DNA from 2 places in the Planomonospora algeriensis genome. Region 2 is predicted to be linked to the other one. Evidence: riboswitches for the same ligand, from Rfam matches in the RefSeq annotation. Region 2 holds a riboswitch; the other holds the start of a gene.
The links. A riboswitch is a leader RNA that binds a small molecule or an ion and turns the genes downstream of it on or off. The one in region 2 is predicted to bind cyclic di-AMP.

Region 1: linked by a shared signal. The riboswitch ahead of ACWJ6R_RS01795 (NlpC/P60 family protein) and the one ahead of ACWJ6R_RS00395 (coiled-coil domain-containing protein) in region 2 are both predicted to bind cyclic di-AMP.

Annotation. Positions count from the first base shown of each region.
Region 1 covers NZ_CDRNDK010000008.1:9,929-16,313, reverse strand. The annotation lists gene ACWJ6R_RS01810 (RDD family protein) at 1-323, opposite strand, end outside; gene ACWJ6R_RS01805 (hypothetical protein) at 310-876, shown strand; gene ACWJ6R_RS01800 (amino-acid N-acetyltransferase) at 883-1,467, opposite strand; cyclic di-AMP (ydaO/yuaA leader) riboswitch at 1,947-2,100, shown strand; gene ACWJ6R_RS01795 (NlpC/P60 family protein) at 2,108-3,151, shown strand; gene ACWJ6R_RS01790 (LuxR C-terminal-related transcriptional regulator) at 3,191-3,391, opposite strand; gene lysX (bifunctional lysylphosphatidylglycerol synthetase/lysine--tRNA ligase LysX) at 4,089-5,594, opposite strand; gene ACWJ6R_RS01780 (type III pantothenate kinase) at 5,641-6,385, opposite strand, start outside.
Region 2 covers NZ_CDRNDK010000002.1:12,822-21,872, reverse strand. The annotation lists gene ACWJ6R_RS00415 (PP2C family protein-serine/threonine phosphatase) at 1-529, shown strand, start outside; gene ACWJ6R_RS00410 (M50 family metallopeptidase) at 642-1,946, shown strand; gene ACWJ6R_RS00405 (MarR family winged helix-turn-helix transcriptional regulator) at 1,996-2,565, shown strand; gene ACWJ6R_RS00400 (DinB family protein) at 2,674-3,180, opposite strand; gene ACWJ6R_RS00395 (coiled-coil domain-containing protein) at 3,276-4,283, opposite strand; cyclic di-AMP (ydaO/yuaA leader) riboswitch at 4,287-4,422, opposite strand; gene galT (galactose-1-phosphate uridylyltransferase) at 4,495-5,592, opposite strand; gene ACWJ6R_RS00385 (DeoR/GlpR family DNA-binding transcription regulator) at 5,589-6,389, opposite strand; gene ACWJ6R_RS00380 (HD domain-containing protein) at 6,473-7,078, opposite strand; gene ACWJ6R_RS00375 (TIGR03086 family metal-binding protein) at 7,088-7,975, opposite strand; gene ACWJ6R_RS00370 (ATP-binding SpoIIE family protein phosphatase) at 8,188-9,051, opposite strand, start outside.

The DNA of each region.
Region 1 (6,385 bases), on a different contig from region 2:
CCCTGCGGGCCGTAGAGCACACCCGCACGCTTGATCGCGGCGTCCGCGGAGAGCCCGCCGGCCGTCGAGACGCTCCCGACCGGGACCACCTTGATGCCCATGACCATCTTGCCGACGGTCTGGCCGTTCTGCTTGAGCATGAAGAACTCGTAGCCGCCGTAGATCAGGACGCCGAGGATCGCGGTGAGCAGGTCGTAGAGGAAGGTGCTCCCCCCGCTCACCCCGGTGGCGCTGAAACTGGGCAGCACGATCAGTCCGGCCAGCGCGAAGCTGAGGATGACCGTGGGGATCGCCAGGATCACCGCGTCGATGAGACGGGCCACCAGGCGCTGCCACCACTCCGCGAGCGGAGCGGGGGCGCCGGGGGGGCGTCGCGCCCTGCGGGCCGTAACCCTGGCCGTAGCCGGGCGCCTGCTGGCCGTACCCGGGCTGCTGGCCGTAGCCGGGCTGGGACGCCTGCTGGCCGTAGCCCTGCTGCCCGTAACCGGGCTGCTCGTGCGAGGCCGACTGGCCGTACCCGGGCTGGGCCGCCTGCTGGCCGTAGCCCTGCTGGCCGTACGCGCCCGTGCCCTGCTGCCCGTAGCCGGGCTGCTGGCCGTACCCCTGCTGGCCGTAGGCGGGCGGGGTCTGCGGACCCGTGCCCTCACCCCGGTATCCCACGATCGTCACGTCGGGGTCGTGCCCGCCCTGACCGTGCTGACCGTAGGCGTTCTGCTGTCCGTATTCCGGCTGCCCCGACGGTGTGCGATCGCGGTCGGGATCATCCTGCGGATACGGCGGCTGTCCGGTGCTCACCGCGTCACCTCACTTCGACTGGGCATGTGTCTTATGTCAGACATGCATGCTTGCTGCTGCACAAGGTATCGACATAGGTAAGAACAGTCACCTTTCCTTGGAGTCAGCCCCGGCGTCATTCTCACCGAGGTGCAGCAACATCCTGGTGTTCCCCAAGGTGTTCGGCTTCACGTGCTCAAGATCGAGAAACTCCGCGACGCCCTCGTCGTAGGACGCGAGGAGTTCCGCGTAGACCTCCGGGGAGACCGGCGTCCCCTGGATCTCGCGGAATCCGTGCCGGGCGAAGAAATCGACCTCGAACGTCAGGCAGAAGACCCGCCGCAGGCCCAGTTCGCGGGCGGCGCGGATGAGCTGGGAGACGATCAGGTGCCCGATGCCCATCTTCCGGCAGGAGGGGTCGACGGCGACCGTGCGGATCTCGGCCAGGTCCTCCCAGAGCACGTGCAGCGCCCCGCAGCCGACGATCCGGCCGACCCGCTCGGCCACCCAGAACTCCTGGACGTCCTCGTACAGCGTGACGGTGGCCTTCTCCAGCAGGCGCGGGCCCGCCCCGGCGTAGGTGTCGACGAGCCGCCTGATGGACCGCACGTCCGGGGTCCGCGCCCGGCGGACCGCGATCGTCTCGGCATCGGGTACGGCCTGCGCGGGGAAGTGCTCCGCAACCTGCTCCATCATTCTCCTAGCGGGGGAACCGCCGGTCCCACCCTGGTGGGGAGATCCCTCTCGTGGTTCCCGTGTTCGAAACGGTCAGGGCCTGGCCGTCGCCTTCCTCACTCCGAGGGAGGCGGGAAGCCGCTCCCGCAGGGAGCGGAGAAGTCACAACTGATCAGAGTACGTCCTCTGTCGTCTGCAGTTACGGCTCGTCCTTAACTCGCCTCTCAAAAGCATCACGTCTCACGAGAGGTGAGCCGTACCGTGCGCCGCCGACCCGCTCGCGGCCTCCGCGCTTTCCGAGCGCATCGCCGCGGACCTGCGAAGACCCCGCCCCTGCGGCCGGGGGCCGGATACGGAGCGGCGTAATGCCAGTTGACCGAGGTTCCGTGTGACCTGTCCGTGATTTCCTTGTTTGAGAACCCTTACCAAGTTTGGAGTTCTGGTTGAGCTTGAACTCCCCTTGCACTAGTGTCCAGGCTCGATGTCGGCTCACCCCGAGAGCCGACCCGCCGAATCTCCGAACCCGGAGAACCGGGGACCCACCTCCCTGAAGTCCCCCGGGGTGAATCCGAGACGCCGCCAGTGCTCTCGGTAGGGCTGCCTCCGGCCCGAACCCGTCAGCTAACCCGGTAGGCGGTGCGAGGAAGAGGAGCCTGGTGTGAAGCGCACGCGCGAACGCGGGAGAGAGCATGCGGGCAAGCACGCCCGCTATCGAGAACGCACCCCGCACGGATTCCCGCTCCGGATCACCGTCGTCGCAGCCGTCTTCGCCTCCCTGACCCTGGGGACCCCCCTGGTCGCCACCGCCGACCCCCAGCCGAGCCTCCAGCAGCTCGCCAAGCAGGCCGACAAGCTGCACACGGAGATCGCCCAGCTCACCGAGCAGTACAACGGGGAGCGGGTCAAGCTCAAGCAGGCCGAACGGGCCGCCGCCGCCGCCAAGAAGACCCTCGCCACCAGCGAGTCCCAGCTGGAGTCCCGGCGCCACAAGGCGAGCCTGCTCGCGCAGAGCAGCTACATGACGGGCGGCCTGGGCGGCGGTCTCGCCTTCACCTCCTCCAACGACCCCGACGCCTTCCTCGACCAGGCGGCCGCCACCTACGCCCTCCAGCAGCAGCAGAGCGAGGAGGTCGCCCAGATCAGCCGGGCGATCCAGGCCGCCGAGCGGGCGAAGGCCAGCGCGAAGGCCCGGACCGCCGAGGTCGGCGCCCTCCTCGACGAGCTCGGCACGAAGCGCACCAAGATCGAGCGGCTGGTCGCCCGGGTCGAGAGCAACCTGTTCCGGGAGGTGCGCGAGCGCGCCGGAGGCGGGGGCCGGGCCGTGAAGGTCGACATGCCGATCGTGGGCGGCGGGAAGGCCGCCGAGGCCGCCCGCTGGGCGCTCAGCCAGCAGCTCAAGCCCTACGTGTGGGGCGCCGAGGGTCCCAACAGCTACGACTGCTCGGGCCTGGTCATGTGGGCCTACCAGAAGGTCGGGATCAGCCTGCCGCACTACACCGGCAACCAGTGGACCGCGGGCACCCACATCTCCAAGGGGGAGATGCGCCCCGGAGACCTGGTCTTCTTCCACAACGACCTGCACCACGTCGGGATCTACATCGGCGGGGGCCTGATGGTCCACGCGCCGCGGACCGGCGACGTCGTCCGCATCGCTCCGATCGCGGGCCGTCCGTTCGCCGGCGCCGTACGGATCGCCGGCTGAGACGGAGTCCGGCGGGCGCGGGCCCGGACCGGACGCGGGTCAGATCAGGCGGCGGCGCGCGGCCCACGCCACGGCCTCGATGGCCGTGGCCACGCCGATGCGGTCGCAGATGCCGCGCAGCCTCCGCCGGACGGTGCGCCCGCTGATGTCGAGGCGCCGTCCCACGCGGTCCACCGTGACCCCCTTGGCGAGCTCCGCCAGGAGGACGAGATCCTCGTCACTCAGATCCACCTCGCTCACGGCCAGAAGGCCGCGACGGGCATCCACTACGACTTCTGGATATGCCATCTAGAGGTCCTCCCCCGCACCGGCATCCAGCCGTGAGTGTGATCGGAACCAATGTCGCCCGTCAGGAACGGTAAACGCCTTCTTCAAAGGTCGTCAAGTTCTGCTCTCCATAGATCCGGGGACCTAGATTGACTTAGTGGCTATTACGTGAAGTACTGACGATATGTCGGGGTTTTGCGAATAAGCCGAGACCGGACGGGGACGCGCCGCGGGCAGGCCGCTCCGGGTCCCGGGACGGCCGGCGAACGGCCTGCCAGCACGGGCGACGGGCCCGGGCGGGCGGTTTCCTCGCCAGCGGGGCGGTCCGGCCGTCATGCCCGCGAAGGGGGCTTCCATCCTCATTCCACAAGGAGTATGAGACTTTTGTCACGTTCGCCACTGGAGTAACACGGCAAACAGAAGGAGCCTCTGTCCGGTCACCGGACGCGAGGCTCATTTCTCTACATTCGTTAATGCCGCGCCGAGATGATTGAGCATCCGGCGATATAGGACACGGCCGAAACGGAGTTTCTGAGCCGCACCTTCAAAGGCGCGCCCGGGCGCGCGGGAACGCACCACGGCGGCCGGGGCGCGCGGGAACACACGCGCAGGAACGCACCGCCGCGGCCGGGGCGCGGGAACACACCGCCGCCCCGGCCGCGGACGTCCGTCAGGCTCCGCCGGTCGGCTTGACCAGCGGGAACAGGATGGTCTCGCGGATGTTCTTACCGGTGAAGGCCATCACGAGGCGGTCGATCCCCAGCCCCATGCCACCGGTCGGCGGCATGGCGTATTCCAGGGCGGCCAGGAAGTCCTCGTCAAGCTGCATGGCCTCCGGATCGCCGCCCGCGGCGAGCAGGGACTGCTCGGTGAGGCGGCGGCGCTGCTCGACCGGGTCGATCAGCTCCGAGAAGGCGGTGCCCAGCTCGGTGCCGAACCCGATCAGGTCCCACTTCTCGGTCAGCAGCGGGTTGTCGCGGTGCTGGCGGGCCAGCGGGGAGGTCTCCAGCGGGTAGTCCATGACGAACGTGGGCTGGATCAGGGTGTGCTCGACCAGCGCCTCGAATATCTCCTGGACGAGCTTGCCCTGGCCCCACTTGGGGTCCCAGTGGATCTCCCGCGCGTCGGCCAGCTTGCGGACCTGGTCCAGGGAGGTCTCGGTGGTGACCTCCTCGCCGAGCGCCTCCGAGACGGAGCCGTACAGCGTGATCCGCGGCCACTCGGCCAGCCCGAGGTCGACCTCCACCCCGTCGTGCTCCACCACGGAACGGCCCAGCGCGGCCACGACCGCGCTCTGGATCATCCGCTGGGTCAGGTCGGCCATGTCGTTGTAGTCGAGATACGTCCCGTACGCCTCGAGCATGGTGAACTCGGGGTTGTGGGTGGCGTCCGCGCCCTCGTTGCGGAAGTTGCGGTTGACCTCGAAGACCTTCTCGATGCCGCCGACCACGAGCCGCTTGAGGTAGAGCTCGATCGCGATGCGGAGGTAGAGCTCCATGTCGTAGGCGTTGATGTGGGTCTTGAACGGCCGGGCCGCCGCGCCGCCGTGGATCGGCTGCAGCATCGGCGTCTCGACCTCGAGGTAGCCCTCGCCGTGCCAGAAGTCACGGATCGCGCGGACGACGGCGCTGCGGGTGTAGGCCATCTTGCGGGCCTCGTCGTTGACGATGAGGTCCACGTAGCGCAGCCGTACCCGCGCCTCGGGGTCGGTGAGCCCGGCGTGCTTCTCCGGCAGCGGGCGCAGGCACTTGGAGGTGATCGCCCACCGGTCGGCCAGGATGGACAGCTCACCGCGGCGCGAGGTGATCACCTCGCCCTCGATGCCGATGTGGTCGCCCAGGTCGACGTCGCGCTTCCAGGCGGCGAGGGACTCCTCGCCCACCTTGTCCAGCGAGATCATGACCTGCAGGTCGCCGGAGCCGTCCCGGATGGTGGCGAAGCAGAGCTTGCCGCCGGTCCGCGAGAGCATGACGCGGCCCGTGACGCCGACTCTGTCACCGGTCGCGGTGTCAGCGGCGAGATCGGCGTATTTGTCGCGGATCTCGGCGTTGGTCGCGGTGCGCGGGAAGGTCACCGGGTAGGGGTCGACGCCCTCGGAACGGAGGCGGTCGAGCTTCTCCCGGCGCACGCGCATCTGCTCGGGCAGATCCTCGGCTGCAGTCACATGGTCGGTCACGCGGTCAAGGTTACCGATGTCCGGGCCGCTCCCGGACTGCACCCGACTACATGGTGTTGCGGTGGTAGATGAGCCGGAGTCCGATCAGCGTCAGCCACGGCTCGTGCACGTCGATCGAGGCGGACTCGCTCACCACGAGCGGCGCCGCGCTGCCGGTCGCGACCACCGTGACGTCGTCCGGGTCCTCGGCCAGCTCGGCGGCCATCCGCTCCACGATCCCGTCCACCTGGCCGGCGAAGCCGTAGATGATGCCGGACTGGAGCGCCTCGACCGTGTTCTTCGCGATCACCGACCGGGGCCGGATCAGCTCCACCTTGTGCAGCTGCGCCCCGGCGGCGGCCAGCGCGTCCACCGAGATCTCGATGCCGGGCGCGGTGACCGCCCCGACGTACTCCCCCTTGGCGGAGACGGCGTCGAAGGAGGTCGCGGTCCCGAAGTCGACGATGATGCACGGCCCGCCGTACAGCTGGATGGCCGCCAGCGCGTTGACGATGCGGTCGCTGCCGACCTCCTTCGGGTTGTCCATCCGGACCGGCACCCCGGTGCGCACGCCGGGCTCCACGATCACCGCGGTCACGTCGCCGTAGTAGCGGCGGCACATCTCGCGCATCTCGTTGAGCACCGACGGCACCGTGGAGCAGAGCGCGATGCCGTCGACGTCGGCCCCCTTGAGCAGCGGCGACTGCGCCAGCAGCCCCTGCAGCACGACCGCGACCTCGTCGGCCGTGCGCCGGGCGTCGGTGGCGATCCGCCAGTGCTCGATGACCTCCTCGCCCTCGAACAGGCCGAGA
Region 2 (9,051 bases):
GGTCGACGTCTCGGGCAAAGGCGTCGACGCGGGCACCCGGGCGCTGATGCTGTCGGGGACCTTCGGCGGCCTGCTCGGCTCGGTCTCCGACTTCCTGCCCGCCTGCAACGCCTACCTGCACCGCCAGCGGGAGGCCGAGGGCTTCGTCACCGCCGTCCACGTCAGGATCGATCTGGCCACGGGCGAATACGAGATCACCTCGGCCGGGCACCCGCCGGTGGTCACGTTCGAGGCGGGGACGGGCACCTGGCGGGTCTCCTCCGCCAAGGGGGTGGTCCTGGGGGTCGTCCCGGACCTGCACTGCGAGCCCGACCGGGGGACCCTCCGCAAGGGCGACGCGCTCATGCTCTACACCGACGGGCTGATCGAGCAGCCGGGCCGCGACATCGACGCCGGTCTCGACCGGTTGCTGGGCGAGGCCGAGCGGCTGCTGCCCTCGGGCTTCGCGGGCGGGGCGCGCAGCCTGGTCACCTCCATGTCGGCGGGGCACAACGACGACTGCGCGCTGATCCTCATCTGGCGGCCCTGACCGCCTCCCGGCCCGCCCCGGCCGCGGTCCCCGAGCACGGTCCCGGCAGCAGAGGCTTCGGCTAGTCTCTTATGGGGCATTGCTGGTAAATCCGCGACCAGGGGGAACCTCTGTGGACCTGCTTTTCCTGATCGGCATCGTCCTCTTCCTGCTGGGACTGATGGCCTCGATCGGACTGCACGAGCTCGGCCACCTCGTGCCGGCGAAGCTGTTCGGCGTCAGGGTCACGCAGTACATGGTCGGTTTCGGGCCGACGATGTGGTCGCGCCGCCGCGGGGAGACCGAGTACGGCGTCAAGTGGATCCCCTTCGGTGGTTACATCCGCATGATCGGCATGCTGCCGCCCCGCGCCGGCGACGCGCCGGGCAAGGTGCGCTCGGTCTCCACCGGCCCGTGGCAGGGCCTGATCGAGAACGCCCGCGAGGTCGCGCTGGAGGAGGTCCGCCCGGGGGACGAGGACCGCGTCTTCTACCGCAAGCCCTGGTGGCAGAAGGTCATCATCATGGCGGGCGGCCCGGCGATGAACTTCGTGCTGGCGTTCGTCCTGTTCGCCGTCGTGCTCATGGGCTTCGGCATCGCGGTGCTGAAGACGGAGGTCGCCTCGGTCCCGGAGTGCGTGAAGACCACCGCCGAGTACGCCGCCAACCCCGAGTGCACCGCCGCCGACGCGGCCAGTCCCGCCGCCGCGGCGGGACTGCGCCCCGGCGACGTCATCGTCTCGGTCGCCGGCAGGCCCGTCACCACCTGGGACGCGGCGACCCGCGCCATCCGCGGCAGCGGAGCCGGGCCGGTGCAGATCGGCATCACCCGGGGCGGGCAGGCGATGACCCTCACGGCCACGCTCATCGCCCAGGAGCGCGAGTCCCTCGACGAGCCGGGCAAGCTGGAGCGGGTCGGCTACCTGGGGGTCAGCCCCAGGCAGGTCATCGAGAAGCAGAGCTTCGGCGCCGTGGTCGTGCACATGGGGGACCTCACCTCCAGGACCGCCACCGCGCTGCTCCGCTTCCCGGAGAAGATGGTCGGCGTCTGGAACGCCGCCTTCTCCGGAGAGGAGCGCGACAAGGACGGTCCCATCGGCGTCGTCGGGGTCAGCCGCATCGGCGGTGAGATCGCGGCCTCCGACATCCCGCTGGAGAACAAGGCGGCCGTCTTCATCAGCCTGCTGGCCAGCTTCAACCTGGCGATCGGCCTGTTCAACCTGATCCCCCTGCTCCCGCTGGACGGCGGCCACATCGCGGGCGGCCTCTGGGAGGGGGTCAAGCGCGGCTTCGCCCGCGTCACCCGCAGGCCCGAGCCGGGGCACGTGGACATCGCCAAGGTGCTCCCGCTGACCTACGTGCTGGCCTTCGTGATGATCGCGGTGGCCGGTCTGCTGATGTACGCCGACCTGGTCAACCCGATCCGCCTGGCCGGCTGACCCGGCTTCGGGCGCGGCCGGCCGCGGCGTCCGCCGATAGGGTGGGGCCGTGGAGGACGGGACGCCCGGAGCGGTGATCGACGTGGCCCTGTTCCGGTTGCGCCGGATATGGTCGCGGCCGCTGCGCGCGCGTAAGGCCGCCGATCCGCAGCGGCCGGTGCAGATGTCCAACGTGATGGTCGTGCACGCCGTGCACAAGCTGAGCCTGGATGTCGCCGAGGTGACCGTGGGGGCCGTCGCCGAGCAGCTCGACGTCGACCCCTCCACGGCGAGCAGGCTGGTCAACGACGCGATCGGCGCGGGCCTGGTGACCCGCGAGGAGTCCGAGGTCGACGCCAGGCGGGCCCGGCTCGTGTTGAGCGCGCCCGGCCGCAGGGTCCTGGAGACGGTGGTCCGCTACCGGCGGGCCCACCTCGACGGCCTGATGGCCGACTGGGACCGGGCGGACCGGGAGGCGTTCGCTCGGCTGCTCACCCGGTTCGCCGAGGCGGCCACGGCCCGTCCGGCGGACTCGGCCGCCCTCGACCGCCTGATCGCCGAGGCGCTGGAGGGAGGGGGGACCGGTGGAGCGGTGAAGTCCGCCCCGGCACCGGAACCCGGCGGGCCGGTGGAGCGGTGAAGTCCGCCCCGGCCCCGCGATCCGGCGGGCCGGGGGAGCCGGGGCCGGGCGCGGAGCCCGGTGCGGTCCCGGACGGCGGCGGGGCCGCGGGTCTCACCCGGGGAGCGGCTACTCGCCCGTGACGCCGTCGATGTGCTCGCGGATGATGTCGGCGTGGCCGTTGTGCCGGGCGTACTCCTCGATCATGTGGACCAGGATCCAGCGGAGCGAGACCTCCTCGCCCCTGCGCGGCGTCTTGGCCAGGGTCTCCAGCGGCAGCCCGGCGGACAGGCGCCGGGCGTCGTCGATCGCGGCCCGCCAGTGCGCGAACGCCTCCTCGGCCGAGGCGGTCTCCACGTTGTCGAAGTCCCCGTCGGGGTCCTCCCGGCTGCAGAAGAGGTCGGGCACGTCCTCGCCCGCCAGGATCTCGCGGAACCAGTAGCGCTCCACCTCGGCCAGGTGCCGGACCAGGCCCAGCAGCGAGAGCGCGGACGGCGCGGCGGCGCGCAGCCGCAGCTGCTCCTCGGTCAGGCCCGCGCACTTGACGGCGAGGGTCTCGCGGTGCCAGTCCAGCCAGGTGTACAGCATGGACGTCTCATCGGCGATGAAGGGGGGATTGACCCGGTTGTCACTCATGGGGCCTCATCCTGCCCGCGTGCCCGACCGCTGTCATGCCGTTTCTCCGGCCGGACCCCCCCCGTCCGGAACCCCCGTCCGGCGGGGGCGGCGGGTCAGAGCATCGAGATGTGCACGTGGTCGTAGTGGTTGGCGGTGTTGCCGCCGCGATCGGACATGAAGCGCCAGCCGGAGCCGTGGTTGATGCGCTGGCGCCAGATCACGTACTTGACGCCGAGCTTGCTCCTGTTCTTCAGGACCCAGGCGGCGATCTCGTCGCCGAGCTTGAGGTTGGCGGCCGAGGGCATCGCCCCGCCGGTGCTCATCATGAAGTCGCAGGCGCGGCCCAGGGGGTGCTCGCCTCCGTCGTTCATGCTCCGGTAGCAGCCGACCGTGTGGGTCAGCTCGAAGCGCCGCTTGACGACGTCGCGCATGTTCCGGGTGCGGTCGGTGATGTTGTCGGGGCCGTTGGGCAGCTGGGGCACCCAGCTGCCGTCGGCGCGGCGGCCGGAGCCGAGGGGGACCAGCTGGTCCAGCTTCCGCTTGATGTCGCGGATCACCTTCTCGGCCTCCTCGCGCCGTTCCTCGACCTCCTCGGCCTCCTTCCGGAGGTCGTCGGTGAGCCGGGCGGCCTGCTCCGCGGCCTGCTTCCTGCGCTCCCTGCTGGTGGCGAAATCCTCCAGGTAGGCGCCCTGCTGGGCGACGAGCTGCTCCATCACGGCGGCGGCGGCCATGTCGCCCCCGCCGGAGAACAGCAGCACGGGCAGGTCGCCGGAGTTGCTCTGGTAGCGGAGCTGGGCGATCGAATCGACCTCCCGCTTGGCCTCCTGGTAGGTCTTCTCCGCCTTGCGGAGATTGTCCTTGGCGACGTTCTCCGCCTTCTCCGCCTTGCGCACGGACTCCCGCTTGGCCGCGTAGGCCTCGATGAGCCCGTCGACCTTCTTGCCGAGCCGCTTCAGGTCCTTGCGGAGCTCCGCCTCGGTGGGTTTGGGCTCCGCGAGGCCCGCGGCGGGGACGCCGAGGGTGAAGCCGAGCGCGGAGATCAGGCAGACGGCCGCGGCCGCGCGGTGACGGAACCCGGGGGACATCGGCGATGCAGACGACGTAGGCGACGCAGCCGCCACGAACTCTCCTCTCCTTCAGCCGGCCGGGTTAGCTGACGGGTTCGGGCTGGAGGAAGCCCTTCCACTGACGTGGTTCACCCCAGATGCGGTGGTTCCCCGGCTCCCGGGCGAGGCGCCCGGGATTAGGCATATCTGCTGTTGAAGCCGACGACTGAAGGATAGTAGTGGTAATGGGATGGTCATGCGGCTCCAAGCCGAGACCAAGAGGTGATCAACCCGTGATCGCCTCGCGCAGGAGACGGGCCGCCTCCTCGGGCAGGACGTCGTTCACGAAAGCCCCCATCGCGGACTCCGACCCGGCGAGGTACTTCAGCTTGTCCGGCGCCCGGCGGATGCTGAAGAGCTCCAGGTGCGCGTACGACAGCTCCCGCCCGAAGCTGACCGGCGCCTGGTGCCAGGCCGCGACGTACGGCATGGGCACGCCGAACAGCCCGTCCAGCCGGCGCAGCACGTCGGTGTAGAGCGGCCCGAACGCCGCGCGTTCGGCCTGATCCAGCCCGCCCAGGTCGGCGACCCGCCGGTGGGGGTAGAGGTGCACCTCGAACGGCCAGCGGGCCGCGGCCGGGACGAACGCCGTCCAGTGCTCGTTGGCGGCGACCACCCGCACCCCGGCCTCCTGCTCGGCGGCCAGGACGTCGGCGAACAGGTTCCCGCCGGTCCGCTCCCGGTGGCGCTCGGCGGCCCGCAGGGTCAGCTTCGTGCGCGGGGTCACGTAGGGGTAGGCGTAGATCTGGCCGTGCGGGTGGGCCAGGGTGATGCCGATCTCCGCTCCGCGGTTCTCGAAGCAGAACACCTGCTCCACGCCGGGGATCGCCGACAGCTCCGCCGTGCGGTCGATCCAGGCCTCCATGACCAGCTCGACCTGCTCGGGGGAGAGCGAGGAGAAGGACGAGGCGTGGTCGGAGGTGAAGCAGACCACCTCGCAGCGGCCCAGGCCCGGGCGGGTCTCGCCGATCGCGCCCGCTCCGGCGTGACCGCCGGGATCACCGGAGGCGCCGAGGGGGATGGAGAACGAGGGGAACCGGTTCTCGAAGACGACGACGTCGTAGGAGGAGGCGGGGATCTCGGAGAGGCGGCCGGGGGCCGACGGGCAGAGCGGGCACTGGTCGGCGGGGGGCAGGAAGGTCCGGCTCTGCCGGTGCCCCGCGATCGCGATCCACTCCTCGGTCAGCGGGTCGTAGCGCAGTTCCGAGGGAGCCGGGCGGGGCGGAAGCCCGCGCTCGTCGACGGCGCCGCGGTCCGCGCCGTCGTGCCGGTCGAAGTAGAACAGCTCCCGGCCGTCGGCCAGGTGGGTGAGGGTGCGCTTCACCGGTCCGCCACCTGCCTGTCCTGCTCCGGTTCGGCGATGACGAGCTCGCCCGCCTGGGAGGAGAGCTCCTCGCGGGCCTCCTGGGGCAGTCCGGGATCGCTGATGACGACGTGAGCCTCGGACAGCCGGGCGATGGTGCTGATCCCGACCGTGTCCCACTTGGTGTGGTCGGCGGGCACGACCAGGCGGTGCGCGGAGGCGACCAGTTCGCGGTCGGTCTCGGCCTCCAGGAGGTTGGGCGTGGTGAACCCGGCGCGGGCGCTCATCCCGTGCACCCCGAGGAAGAGGGTGTCCACGTGCAGCCCGCGGATCGCGGCCACCGCGACCGGTCCGACCAGTGCGTCGGAGGGGGTGCGCACGCCGCCGGTCAGCACGACCGTGCGGTCGGCGCGGGGCGAGCGGTGGAAGACGTCGGCGATCCGGATCGAGTTGGTGATGACCGTCAGCTCGGGGACGTCGACGACGAAGTGGGCCAGCGTCCAGGTCGTGGTGCCCGCCGAGAGCGCGATGGCCGTGCCGGGCCGGACGAGCCGGGCCGCCTGCCGGGCGATCGCCTCCTTCTCCGGCTGCTGGCGCGCCGATTTGGCGGCGAACCCGGGTTCCTCGGTCGACCCGGGACCGGCGGCGGTCGCCCCGCCGTGGACCTTCTCCAGCAGACCGCGCTCGGCGAGGACCTCCAGGTCCCGGCGGATCGTCATGTCGGACACGCCGAGCTCCCGGACGAGATCGGCGACACGGACGCCGCCGCTGCCGCGCACCCGTTCCAGAATCGCCTGCTGCCGCTGTTGGGCGAGCATTGACCCACTCCTTAATCAAACAACTTCCATCAAATTACCACATCGAAGTGCCTGGAAGATGTTCGTTTATGCTGGATAATCCCTCACAGGCGGTCGAGTTCCCCCCGCATGTTCTCCCGAGCGGCCCCCTCCCAGCCCGAAGCGGCCGGGGAGTGGAAGATCATTGGAAGGTCCAGCAGCGAGCGCAGCACGGCCGCCCGCCCGGTCCGGAACGCCTCCCCCGGGACGAAGGCGTACTCCTCGCGCACGGCCGCCGCGTAGGCGGCGTAGACCTCCGGGGAAGCGGCCAGGATCGCCAGGTCGGCGTCGCACAGCACGGCTCCGTCCGCGTCGCCGGCGGCGGGGGCGTGGGTGACGGTGAGCCTGACCAGGCGCGCCACCGCCGCCACCGCCGAGGCCGGCAGGCCCAGCTCGGGCAGCGCCCGCTCGGCCATCCGGGCGCTGCGCTCCTCGTTGTCGCCGCGCCGCGGATCGTAGACGGCGTCGTGGAACCAGGCCGCGAGCCGTACCAGGTCGGGATCGCCGGCGTGCCCGGCCAGCGCGTCGACGTGGTCGAGCACCGCCTCCAGGTGGGCGGCCGTGTGGTACCTGCGGTGCGGCTCGCCGTACCGGGAGATCAGGTCCGCGCCGAGGCGGTCGGCGCCGGGGCCGGCCAGGGCGCGCCAGCGGTCCACCAGTTGAGAGCTCATGCCCGGACTCTAAGGGCGGCCGCCGGAAGACCCGCGACTTGGGCCTTGTACGGCGTGCGTTCCCGGGGGACGGTGGAGACCTGACCTGGGATCCACGGACGGAGGCGGTCGCGATGGGCAGACGGGCGCGCAAGGCGCGGGCGAGGAAGAAGCGGAAGGCCAACCACGGCAGGCGGCCCGCGGCGCGGTAGCGCGCCGCGGGGCTCCGTCGCGGACCGGATCCTCCGCCGGGCGCTGCGCTCCCGCCGGAGGCACGGCGCAGGACCCGTGGAGCCGCGGTCGTCCCGGGCCGGATCCTCCGCCGGAGCCGTCTCGGGTACGGCGGGCCTCAGCCGGTGCGGCCCCAGGCGGCGAGGAGCCTGGCCTGCAGGCCGGTGCCGCGGGCACCGGATGCGGATCGCCCATGACGCCCGCCTGCCGGTAGTCGTCCCCGGCGTCGGCGAACCAGGCCGCGCAGGCCTCGACCAGCTCGGGGTCGAGCCGCTCGTCCGCGCCGATCGCCCGGGCCAGGTCCCAGGTGTGGATGAGGGCGTCGGCGAACAGCTCGGTGATGTACTCCGCGCCGGGCACGTCGCCGAACGAGAGCCGGACGACGGCCGTCAGGGAACCGTCGTCACCGGTCGCCTGAACGGCGGCGGACGCCGAGGCGTCGAACGCCTTCAGCGGGTCGTCGCCGAGCATGTCGCCGTCGAAGGCGCCGCCGATCTCCGCGGTGCCCCGCCCGGCGAACAGCTCGGGCACGCACAGGCTCTCGCTCACCACATGGTTGACCAGGGTGCGGACGTCCCAGCCCGCGCACGGTGTCGGGTTCTCCCACTGCCCGGGTGCGATCCGGTGGACGAGGGCGCCGAAGTCGTCCAGCGCCCGCCGGTAGGCCTCCCGGATGTCGATGGTCATGTGCAGCCCTCCCGAATCATCGATTCGACCGTAACCCGTGGAGCGCCAGTAGTCAGCGCACCCGTCGGGCATGACCGGGTGGGGCGTCCCCCATCTGCGACAGGGGTTCCATCAGAGCCTCGGCAGGGGACCGCCGCCTTCAGGCGACGGGGGAACGCCGTACGGCGGGCATCATGCGGTCCGCGCCCGGCGGCGGGTGTCCTGGAGCGGTTCTAGAGCAGCTTCTGCTCCACCCAGACGATCTTCCCCTGGGGTGTCGGGCGGGTGCCCCAGCGGTGGGCCATCCAGTTGATGAGCTGCAGTCCCCGGCCGCTGTCGTCGGTGCCCGCGGCCTCCCGCATGACCGGCATCGAGGGCGAGCGGTCGGCCACCTCGCAGACCAGGCTCGGGCCGCGCAGCAGGCGGAGCCCGACGGACCCCTCACCGTGCCGGACCGCGTTGGTGACCAGCTCGCTCACCATGAGCTCGGTGCCGTCGGAGACGGACTCCAGCCCCCACTCGGTGAGCGTGGCACGGACGAAGCCGCGGGCCTTCGCCGCCGAACGGCTGTCCGGGGGGAGCGCGAGCACGGCGACCTCGTTCTCGGACAGCTCGTGCACCCGGGCCAGCAGGAGCGCGATGTCGTCGCGTTCGTGCCCCGGCCGCTGGGCGCCGATCGTGAGGTCGCAGATCTCATCCAGGTCCTTGCCCAGCTCCTCGATCCGGCCGGAGAGCAGGTGCCGCAGCGCGCCGATGCCCTCGTCGATGTCGCGGTCGCGGCTCTCCACCAGGCCGTCGGTGTAGAGGGCGAGCACGGAACCGTGCGGCAGGGTGAGCGAGGCGGTCTCGACCGGGTCGTTGCCGATGCCGAGCGGGAGGCCCGCGGGCACTTCGACGATCTCCGTCGTGCCGTCCGGGTGCACCAGGACCGGAGGCACGTGCCCGGCGCGGGCGATCGTGCAGAGCCGGGTGACCGGATCGTAGGTGGCGTAGACGCAGGTCGCGATCTGGCTGCCGTCCAGGTCCTGGCTCATCCGGTTGAGCCGGAACAGCACCTCGCCGGGGCTCAGGTCGAGGCTGGCCAGGGTGCGGGCCGC